Regions from separate parts of the Streptomyces sp. NPDC007164 genome, predicted to be linked through region 1. Evidence: riboswitches for the same ligand, from Rfam matches in the RefSeq annotation. Region 1 holds a riboswitch; each other region holds the start of a gene.
The links. Region 1 has a riboswitch for cobalamin ahead of cobN (cobaltochelatase subunit CobN). Riboswitches for the same ligand answer to the same signal wherever they lie in the genome.
Positions count from the first base shown of each region.

Region 1 (3,252 bases):
ATTGCCCCGGCGCAGGGCGGCGAGCACGATGTCGCCGTCCGGGTTGCTCGACCGGTCCACGAACATCTCGCCCGGGGCGGGGCCCCAGTGCCGCTCGACGGCCTCGCGGAGCTCGGCCGGGAGGGTCGCGTACCAGCGCCGGTAGTCGGCGGCGGGGATACGGACCGGGTTGCGGGCCAACTGCTCCTCGGTGAGCCATTCCTGGTCGTGGCCGCCGGCCTCGATCAGTGCCCGGATCAGCTCGTCGCCGTCGCCCGAGACCAGGCCGGGGACCTCCTCCGTACCGAAGTCGTATCCCTGGTCTCGGAGTCGGCGCAGCAGGGCGACGGCACTGGCCGGGGTGTCGAGGCCGACGGCGTTGCCGATGCGGGAGTGCTTGGTCGGGTAGGCGGACAGCACCAGTGCGATCCGCTTCTCGGCGGCCGGGATGTGGCGCAGCCGGGCGTGGCGCACGGCGATCCCGGCGACGCGGGCGGCGCGCTCGGTGTCGGCGACGTACGCGGGCAGGCCGTCCTCGTCGATCTCCTTGAAGGAGAACGGCACGGTGATCAGGCGGCCGTCGAACTCGGGGACCGCGATCTGGCTGGCGGCGTCGAGCGGGGAGACGCCCTCGTCATTGTCCTCCCAGTCGGTGCGCGATCCGGTGAGGCAGAGCGCCTGGAGGATGGGGACGTCGAGGTTGCTGAGGACGCCCGCGTCCCAGGACTCGTCGTCGCCGCCCGCCGACGCCTCGGCCGGCCGGGTGCCGCCGGCGGCGAGGACGGTGGTGACGATGGCGTCGGCGGCGCGCAGCGCGTCGATCAGCTCGGGCTCGGGGGTGCGCAGCGAGGCGACGTACAGCGGCAGCGCGCGGGCACCGGCGTCCTCGACGGCGCCGCACAGGGCGTCCACGAACGCGGTGTTGCCGCTCATGTGATGGGCGCGGTAGTAGAGCACGGCGACGACCGGGCCGTCGGTGCGGCGGGCGGTGCGCTCCAGCGGGCCCCAGGAGGGTGCCGGGGCGGGCGGTGCGAATCCGTGGCCGGTGAGCAGGACGGTGTCGGAGAGGAAACGGGCGAGCTGGTCCAGGTTGGCGGGGCCGCCGTGGGCCAGGTAGGCGTGGGCCTCGGCGGCGATGCCGATGGGGACCGTGGAGGCGGCCATCAGCTGGGCGTCGGGGGCCTGTTCGCCGGTGAGGACGACGACGGGGCGTCCGGTGGCGAGGACTTGGTCGAGGCCGTCCTGCCAGGCGCGTACGCCACCGAGGAGACGTACGACGACCAGGTCGACGCCGTCGAGGAGCTGCGGGAGGTCCTGGAGCGGGAGCCGGGAGGGGTTGGCGTAGCGGTAGGAGACCGGGCCGTCCGAGGCGCGGGCACTGAGCAGGTCGGTGTCGGACGTCGACAGGAGCAGGATCATGCGGCGTCGGGCCTTCCTCGGGGTGTCCACGCCCCGGGCGGTGTCGGAATGGAGTCTCCCCAGCTCGACGGAGTCGAGCGGCGGGGAAGGGAGTTCCTGACTCGCCCGGCCGGGGCCGGGTTCACAGTGGCGGGACCGTGCCGGAATCGCACCGGACTTCCTCCCCTGTCGCCGTCTGTGGCGACGACGTGCCGGATGGCCCGTCAATAGGCATAGTAAGGGCCGGTCACCGATGGAGGACATACGGTTCTGTTCAGATGGTCGGTATGCTCGCCGCCATGCCCCCACCTGCCACTTCGCCTTCGCTGCCCGCAGACTCGTCTGCCCGGGACCGCGGTGACGCCTGCCCCGGCACGCTGCGGCTGCACCGGGCGGACGACGGCGCTCTGGCCCGCGTCCGGGTGCCCGGTGGTCTGCTGACCGCGGTGCAGGCGGATGCCCTCGGTGTGGTGGCGGAGAGACTGGGCGATGGTGAGTTGCATCTCACTTCGCGAGGCAATGTGCAGTTGCGCGGGCTGAGCCCCGACTGCGGTGGCGAACTGGCCGACCGGCTGGGCGAGGCGGGACTGCTGCCCTCCGCCCGCCACGAGCGGATACGCAACGTCGTGGCGTCGCCGCTCTCGGGGCTCGACGGCGAAGGAGCGGCGGACGTCGGAGCGTGGCTCCGGGCGCTGGACGCGCTGCTGTGCGCGGGCGAGCGGACGGCCGGGCTCTCCGGCAGGTTCTTGTTCGTGCTCGACGACGGCCGCGGCGATGTGGACGCGCTGGGCGGCGATGTGACGCTGCTGGCGCAGGACGGCGGAGTGGCGCTGCTTCGGATCGGCACGGCCCGGACCGTGGTGCGGATACCCGGTGCGCAGGCGCCGCGGGCCGCCCTCATGGCTGCGGAGACTTTCCTGGAGCGGGCGTCCGGCACCGGTGCCTGGCGGGTGTCGGACCTGCCCGGTGGCGCCGGCTCCCTTCTCGACGAGGTCGTACGGCGGTTGCGGGAGGCGGATCCCGGCACCGCCGCCACCGAGGTCCGTGACTGTCCGCGCGGCTCGGACGGCCCCGCCCCCGGCATGGTGACCGGCCCGCACGACCGGGCGGCGTTGTCCGTCGGCATCCCTCTGGGGCGGATCACCCCGGCGCAGTGGCGGTCGCTGACGGACACGGCCCGGCAGCGGGGACGTGGTGAATTGCGGCTGACCCCGTGGCGCGGGGTCGTCGTACCGGGGGTGGAGCGGCGGCGGGCTGCGGGGCTGCTGGACGAACTGGGGGCCGCCGGCCTCGTCGTCGGACCCGACTCCCCCTGGACCGGGGTGGGTGCCTGTATCGGCCGGCCCGGCTGCGCGAAATCGCTGGCCGATGTGCGGGCCCGGGCGGCGGCCGTGGTGGGGCCCGTGGGCCTGCTGCCGGTGTACTGGTCCGGGTGCGAACGCCGGTGCGGCCATCCCCGCGGCGAGTGGGTCGATGTGGTCGCCGTCCCCGGCGGACACCGGATCTCCGTCGTTCGGGGCGAGGAGCGGGGCGCACCGGTGAGCGTCCCCAGCCCCCCCGACAGCCCTGGCGGACTCGCCGAAGCGGTGGCTTCGGCCCGCGGCACGCGCGGCTGATTCCGTACGCGCGGCTCCCCTGTACTCGCAGTACCTGCTGTACCCGACCGTTGCACGCCCGAGGAAGAAAGCGAAAGCACTGTGCACCAGTACGAGAAGGACGGACCGGCGATCTATCGCCAGTCCTTCGCCACGATCCGCGCGGAGGCCGATCTCGCGGGCCTGCCCGCCGATGTGAGCCAGGTCGCGGTCCGCATGATCCACGCCTGCGGGATGGTCGACCTCGTCCGCGATCTCGCTTTCACCCCGGACGCGGTCG
Region 1 is NZ_JBEYFB010000021.1:83,550-86,801, forward strand. It holds gene cobN (cobaltochelatase subunit CobN) at 1-1,398, opposite strand, end outside; cobalamin riboswitch at 1,469-1,618, opposite strand; gene cobG (precorrin-3B synthase) at 1,665-2,993, shown strand; gene ABZ622_RS24730 (precorrin-8X methylmutase) at 3,075-3,252, shown strand, end outside.

Region 2 (3,252 bases), on a different contig from region 1:
TCGGCCACACCCTCGTGCACGTCCTGGACACCGATCGGGGTCCGGTGCTGATCGACACCGGGTGGGACGATCCCGAGGCCTGGGACACTCTCGGGGCCGGCCTCACCGCCATCGGTACGGAGATGGCCGACATCCACGGTGTGGTCATCACCCACCACCATCCCGACCACCACGGGCTGTCCGGGCAGGTGCGCGAGGCATCCGGGGCCTGGATCGCCATGCATGCGGCGGACACCGCGATCGTGCGCCGTACCCGGGAGTCCCAACCCGGCAGGTGGCTGACGTATCTCGCGGCCAAGCTCACCGCGGTCGGAGCGCCCGAGGAGCACCTCGCGCCGTTGCGGGCCGCCGCGGCCGACGGGGGCAGGATGCGGACGCTGCCGGGGCTGCGTGCCGCGCTCCCGGACCGGGAGATCGTGCCCGGTGAGCTGCTCGACCTGGCGGGGCGCAGGCTGCGGGCGATCTGGACGCCGGGGCACACGCCGGGGCATGTGTGCCTGCACCTGGAGGAGGAGCACCCGGGCAATCTGCCGGGGCGGGGGCGGCTCTTCTCGGGAGACCATCTGCTGCCGGGGATCAGTCCGCACATCGGGCTGTACGAGGACCCGGACGACGCCACGGTCACCGATCCTCTCGGCGACTACCTCGACTCGCTGGAGCGCATCGGCAGGCTCGGGGCCGCCGAGGTGCTGCCCGCCCATCAGTACGCCTTCACCGATGCGGCGGGACGCGTACGGGAGCTCCTCGGGCATCACGAGGAGCGGCTGACCGGGCTGCTCGGGCTGCTGGCGGAGCCGCTGACGCCGTGGGAGCTGGCCGTGCGGATGGAGTGGAACCGGCCCTGGGAGCAGATCCCGCACGGCTCCCGGAACATCGCCGTCTCGGAGGCGGAGGCGCATCTGCGGCGGCTGGTGAAGCTCGGGCGCGCGGAGGCGGTGCCGGGGAGCGAGCCGGTGACGTATGTCGCGGTGTGAGTGATGAGCGATGAGTGATGAGCGATGAGTGATGAGCGATGGGTGTGATGCGCGTCGCTGGGTGCGTGACGTACGTCGCGGGGCGTGTGGTGACGCGTACGTGTGTGGTGACGCGTACGTGAGTAGTGACACGTCCGGGGCGCTCCTCCCGGCCCGGAGCCCGGTCGGTGCCGCCCGGTAGAGTGTGCGGGTCGTCATCATGCCCGTTCAGGGGGAAGCCGGTGCGAATCCGGCACTGACCACGCAGCCGTGAACCGTCTTCGCAGGCGGTGAGTCGGAATGCCCTGTCCGCGGTCGTGACCGGCTCGGACCACCGGATCCCCCGGTGGTCGGCACCGTCGAGGTACACGAGGTCGGAGCCTGGTGCCTGAGCGTGCCTGTGCCCGGTTCACCCCGCAGGAGAGGCCCCGCCCGCCATGACCGTACGTCGCAGCGCAGCAACGCTCGCCGCCACCGCCGCCGTGCTCTGCGCGGCCGCTGCGCCGGTCGCGGTGGCAGCGCCGTCCCCCTCGCCCTCGCCTTCCGTCGCGCTGCCGTCCGGGCTGTACGGCACGAAGGACCCCACCTACGACGGTGTGTGGCGGCAGTCGCTGGCCTTCCTCGCGCAGCGGCTCGAAGGGGTCACCCCGGCCGCGAAGTCGGTGGACTGGCTGATCGGTCAGCAGTGCGCCGACGGCTCCTACGCCGCGTACCGGCCCGATACCGCCAAGCCGTGCGACGCCAAGACGGTGCGGGACACCAATGCCACCGCGGCCGCCGCCCAGGCGCTGGTCGAGGTCGGCGGGCACCGCGAGACCGTGAACAACTCGGTGCGCTGGCTGAAGTCCGTACAGAACGAGGACGGCGGCTGGGGCTACACCGCGGGTGCGCCCAGTGACGCCAACTCCACCTCTCTGGTGATCGGCGCCCTCGCCCGTCAGGGGCAGCGGCTCACGGACATCACGACCCCCGGTGGCAAGACCCCCTACGACCCGCTGCTCGCCCTCGCCATCCCGTGCGGCGGCAAGGACGGCGGCGCCTTCGCGTACCAGCCCGACAAGAAGGGCGGGCTCGCCGCGAACGCGGACGCCACCGCGGCCGCCGTGCTCGGCACGATGGGCAAGGCCCTGGCAGTCGGGAACAACGCCGCGGGCAAGGCACCCACCTGCCGGCCCGGTTCCGGGCTCACGCCCGAGCAGGCCGCGCAGAACGGCGCCCACTACCTCACCGACGCCCTCGCCGGCAGCGGTCACCTGAACCTGGCGCCGATGCCCGGTGCCACCGACACCACCCCGCAGCCCGACTTCGGCAACACCGCGGACGCGGTCGTCGCGCTCTCCGCGGCCGGCCACCAGGACAAGGCGGCCGGAGCCGTCGACTGGCTGAAGAAGAACTCCGCGGACTGGGCCGCCCAGAGCGGCCCCGCCGCCTACGCCCAGCTGATCCTGGCCGCCCACGCGACCGGCAACAACGCCCGGGACTTCGGCGGCGTCGACCTCGTCGCCCGGCTCAACGCGGCCGGCCCCGCGCCCGCCGCCGTCGTGACGCCCGACCCGTCCGCCGACACCGGGTACGAGGCCACGGAGAAGGACCAGGTCCACAGCGGCGACGACGTGATCGGGGGCGTGTGGTGGTACATCGGCATCGGCCTCGTCCTCGCGGCCATCGCGTTCTTCCTGACCAGCGGTCGCCGGAAGAGCAGGCAGCCGTGAGGCGCGTGGGACGGACCACCGCGCTGCTGGTGGTCCTGGGCGCCGTCCTGGCCGTGCTCGGCGCGGGACCGGCCCAGGCGGCCGGGTACCGGTACTGGTCGTTCTGGGAGGGTTCCGGATCCGGCTGGACGTACGCCACCCAGGGCCCGTCGCTGGTCCGGCCGGACGACGGGGCGGTGCAGGGCTTCCGGTTCTCGGTCAGCGAGGACTCCCAGGACTCGGCGAAGCCGCGCCGCGCGGCCGACTTCACGAAGATCTGCGCGGACACCCCGGCCCAGGACGGCACCAAGCGGATCGCACTCGTCATCGACCCGGGCACGGCGGCGGACGCCCCGGCCGGTGAGACACCGCCCGCGCCGCGCACCGCGTGCGCACGGGTCGGACCGGACGCGAGCGCCGCGGAGGCACTCGCCTCGGTGGCGAAGCCGCTGCGCTACAGCAGCGACGCGATGCTCTGCGCCATCGCCGGATACCCGGGCTCGGGCTGCGGCGAACAGGTCTCCGGCGACGGAAACGGCAGCGGGGACGGCAGCGGGAACGGGAACGGGAACGGCACGCCCGACTCGGCCGCCTCCGCCTCCGTTTCC
Region 2 is NZ_JBEYFB010000039.1:30,479-33,730, forward strand. It holds gene ABZ622_RS32620 (MBL fold metallo-hydrolase) at 1-974, shown strand, start outside; cobalamin riboswitch at 1,146-1,281, shown strand; gene ABZ622_RS32625 (prenyltransferase/squalene oxidase repeat-containing protein) at 1,391-2,665, shown strand; gene ABZ622_RS32630 (SCO2322 family protein) at 2,662-3,252, shown strand, end outside.
Region 2: another riboswitch for cobalamin. It lies ahead of ABZ622_RS32625 (prenyltransferase/squalene oxidase repeat-containing protein); the one in region 1 lies ahead of cobN (cobaltochelatase subunit CobN).

Region 3 (3,252 bases), on a different contig from region 1:
CGGACGGTACGTCAGTGGCAGGGGAAACCGAGGAGGTGGCGGCCGTCGTGGACCCACTCGTGGACACCTTCGCCGGAGATGACCGCGGTGGCGCCCTGCTCGGCGCCGACGAAGTACAGCAGTACGAGCATGAGGATGCCGAAGAAGACCGCCCAGGGGGCGATGGCCTTCAGGGAGATGGGGGTGATCGCCGGAATGGCGGTGGCGGGGGCAGCAGTCTGTGCCATGACAGAACCTCCTGGGGAACACGCGTCCCGATCGTGGTGCCTGAGACGTGGGTGCTGGGTCTGACTTCCCGCACAGGTGCGGGTTCACAGTGGCGCGACCGTGCCGGATTCTCACCGGACTTCCGTCACACCTACGTCATGTTCGCCGTGACCATACCGCTTGGGGACAAGTGCCGCCATGGTGCCGGTGACCGGGCCCGACCGGTCGGATGCCATGGTGGGCGCACCAAGGGGCCGGAGTTCAGGGAGTTGACCGGGTCATGACGGTTCAGGTGATGTTGATCTCACCGGCGATCAACGCCGCGCTGCGCGAGGCCCGTTTCGACGGTGACGCGCCACTGGACGCGGCAGGAATCCGCCGAGCGGGGGCCGTCGCGGCAGGGGTGCCCGACGCCGACCGGTATCTGCGCGGGCCGTCCGGACGATGCGCCGGGACGGCCGACGCGCTGGGGCTGCGGGCCGGGCCCGAACCGGCCGTCCGCGACTGGGACATGGGCCGGTGGAGCGGCCGGCGGCTGGCGGCGGTGAGCGCGGCCGAGCCGGCGGCTGTTTCGGCCTGGCTGACCGACCCTTCGGCGGCTCCGCACGGCGGCGAGTCCCTGCTCGAACTCCGCGCCCGGACCGGACGCTGGCTGGCGGCGCTGGAATCAGCCGAGGACGGCGGGGGCCGCCGCGTGCTGGCGGTCGTCGAGCCGGCGGTGGTCCGGGCGGTGGTCGTCGGGGCACTCGCACTGCCGGTGGAGGCGTTCTGGCGGCTGGACGTCGCCCCGCTGACACTGACCGCGCTCAGCGGCCGTTCCGGCCGGTGGAACCTGCGGTGCGGGCAGCAGTTGTCCCCCGCGCCCGGCCCCGCCGTCTGATCCGGCCGATCCGGTCCGCTCCGATACGGCCGGCCGGCCCGCCGATGCCATCCTGCCCGCCTTGCCGATCCTGCCGATCCGAATTCACTGTCCAGGATCCGGAGCGGACCCCCTATGGTGGTGGGTGCAGCTGGTTCGCCCTGTCAGTCAGGCAGGCGCGTCGCAAGAGGGAACCCGGTGGGAATCCGGGACTGCCCCGCAGCGGTGAGTGGGAACGACCGCCGTCATCGAGCACTGGACCCGACGGGTCCGGGAAGCGACGGCCAGTAGGTGTCTCGTACGCGAGACGCGCCCGCGAGTCCGAAGACCTGCCACTGCCCGTGCGCGTCGGACGCGCACGGTGATCCCGGTGACCTCGTGGGCGGGTCGGCGTACATATCGGGCAGGTCACGCGCGTCGGCACGACGCCGCGGATCCGCCCGGTCCGTCATCCCTTCGCGCCTGCGATCCGTCCCGGGGTCGCACCAGGACACGCTCGCGAAGGAGAGTCACGTGACCACCGAGTCCGCAGCCGCGGCAGCCCGGGCCACCGTGTACGGCTACCCCCGCCAAGGGGGCGACCGGGAGCTGAAGAAGGCCGTCGAGGGGTACTGGAAGGGCCGCGTCACCGCCGCCGCCCTCCGGGAGACCGCCGAGGAACTGCGCCGCGCCAACTGGCAACGGCTCGCCGAGGACGGCATCCACGAGGTCCCGACCGGCGATTTCTCGTACTACGACCATGTGCTGGACACCAGCGTGATGGTCGGTGCCGTGCCCGTCCGGCACCGTGAAGCCGTCGCGACCGACGCGCTGGACGGCTATTTCGCGATGGCGCGCGGTACGCAGGACGTGGCGCCCCTCGAAATGACCAAATGGTTCGACACGAATTACCACTACCTGGTGCCGGAGCTCGGCCCCGACACCGTCTTCGCCGCCGACTCCACCAAGCAGGTCCAGGAGTTCGGGGAGGCGCTGGCGCTCGGGCACGACGCCAGGCCGGTGCTGGTGGGTCCGGTGACCTATCTGCTGCTGGCCAAGCCCGCTCCCGGTGTCGCCGCCGACTTCGAACCGCTGACCCTGCTCGACCGGCTGCTGCCGGTGTACGCCGAGGTGCTGGCCGATCTGCGTGCGGCCGGTGCCCGGTGGGTTCAGCTCGACGAGCCCGCGCTGGTGCAGGACCGTTCCCCCGCGGAGCTGAACGCCGTCGCCCGCGCCTACCGCGATCTCGGTGCGCTCGCCGACCGGCCGCGGCTTCTGGTCGCCTCGTACTTCGACCGGCTCGGTGACGCACTCGCCGTACTGGCGAAGTCTCCGGTCGAGGGTCTCGCGATGGACTTCACCGGTCCGGCAGCCGCCAATCTGCGGGATCTCGCCGGGGTCGGCGGTCTGCCGGGCAGGCGGCTGGTCGCCGGGGTCGTCGACGGCCGCAACGTGTGGATCAACGACCTCCAGCAGTCCCTGGCCACCCTCGGCACCCTGCTCGGTCTGGCCGGACGGGTCGATGTGGCGGCCTCCTGCTCACTGCTGCATGTGCCCCTCGACCTGGCCGCCGAGCGCGACATCGACCCACAGGTGGGGCGCTGGCTGGCCTTCGCCCGGCAGAAGTCGGCCGAGATCGCCACCCTCGCCAGGGGGCTCGCCCGGGGCACCGCCTCGATCGCCGCCGAACTCGCCGCCAACCGGGCCGATCTGGCTTCCCGGGCAGGCTCCGCGATCACCCATGATCCGGCGGTACGGGCCCGCACCGCGGCCGTCACGGAGGCCGACGCGCGCCGTGAACTGCCCTATCCGCAGCGGGCGGTGGCCCAGCGCGACCGCCTCCGGCTTCCGCCGCTGCCGACGACCACGATCGGGTCGTTCCCGCAGACGCCCCAACTGCGCACCGCACGAGCCGATCTGACGGCAGGACACATCGACGCGGCCGCGTACGACAAACGCATCGAGGCCGAGATCCAGGAAGTGATCACCTTCCAGGAGGCGGCGGGCATCGATGTACTGGTGCACGGCGAGCCGGAACGCAACGACATGGTGCAGTACTTCGCCGAGCGGCTCACCGGCTGCCTCACCACCCGGCACGGCTGGGTCCAGTCGTACGGCACTCGGTATGTGCGGCCGCCGATCCTGACCGGGGACATCTCGCGCCCGGAGCCGATGACGGTCCGCTGGACGACGTACGCGCAGTCGCT
Region 3 is NZ_JBEYFB010000028.1:8,016-11,267, forward strand. It holds gene ABZ622_RS28185 (CbtB-domain containing protein) at 12-227, opposite strand; adenosylcobalamin (AdoCbl) riboswitch at 231-378, opposite strand; gene ABZ622_RS28190 (histidine phosphatase family protein) at 488-1,087, shown strand; cobalamin riboswitch at 1,202-1,418, shown strand; gene metE (5-methyltetrahydropteroyltriglutamate--homocysteine S-methyltransferase) at 1,580-3,252, shown strand, end outside.
Region 3: another riboswitch for cobalamin. It lies ahead of metE (5-methyltetrahydropteroyltriglutamate--homocysteine S-methyltransferase); the one in region 1 lies ahead of cobN (cobaltochelatase subunit CobN).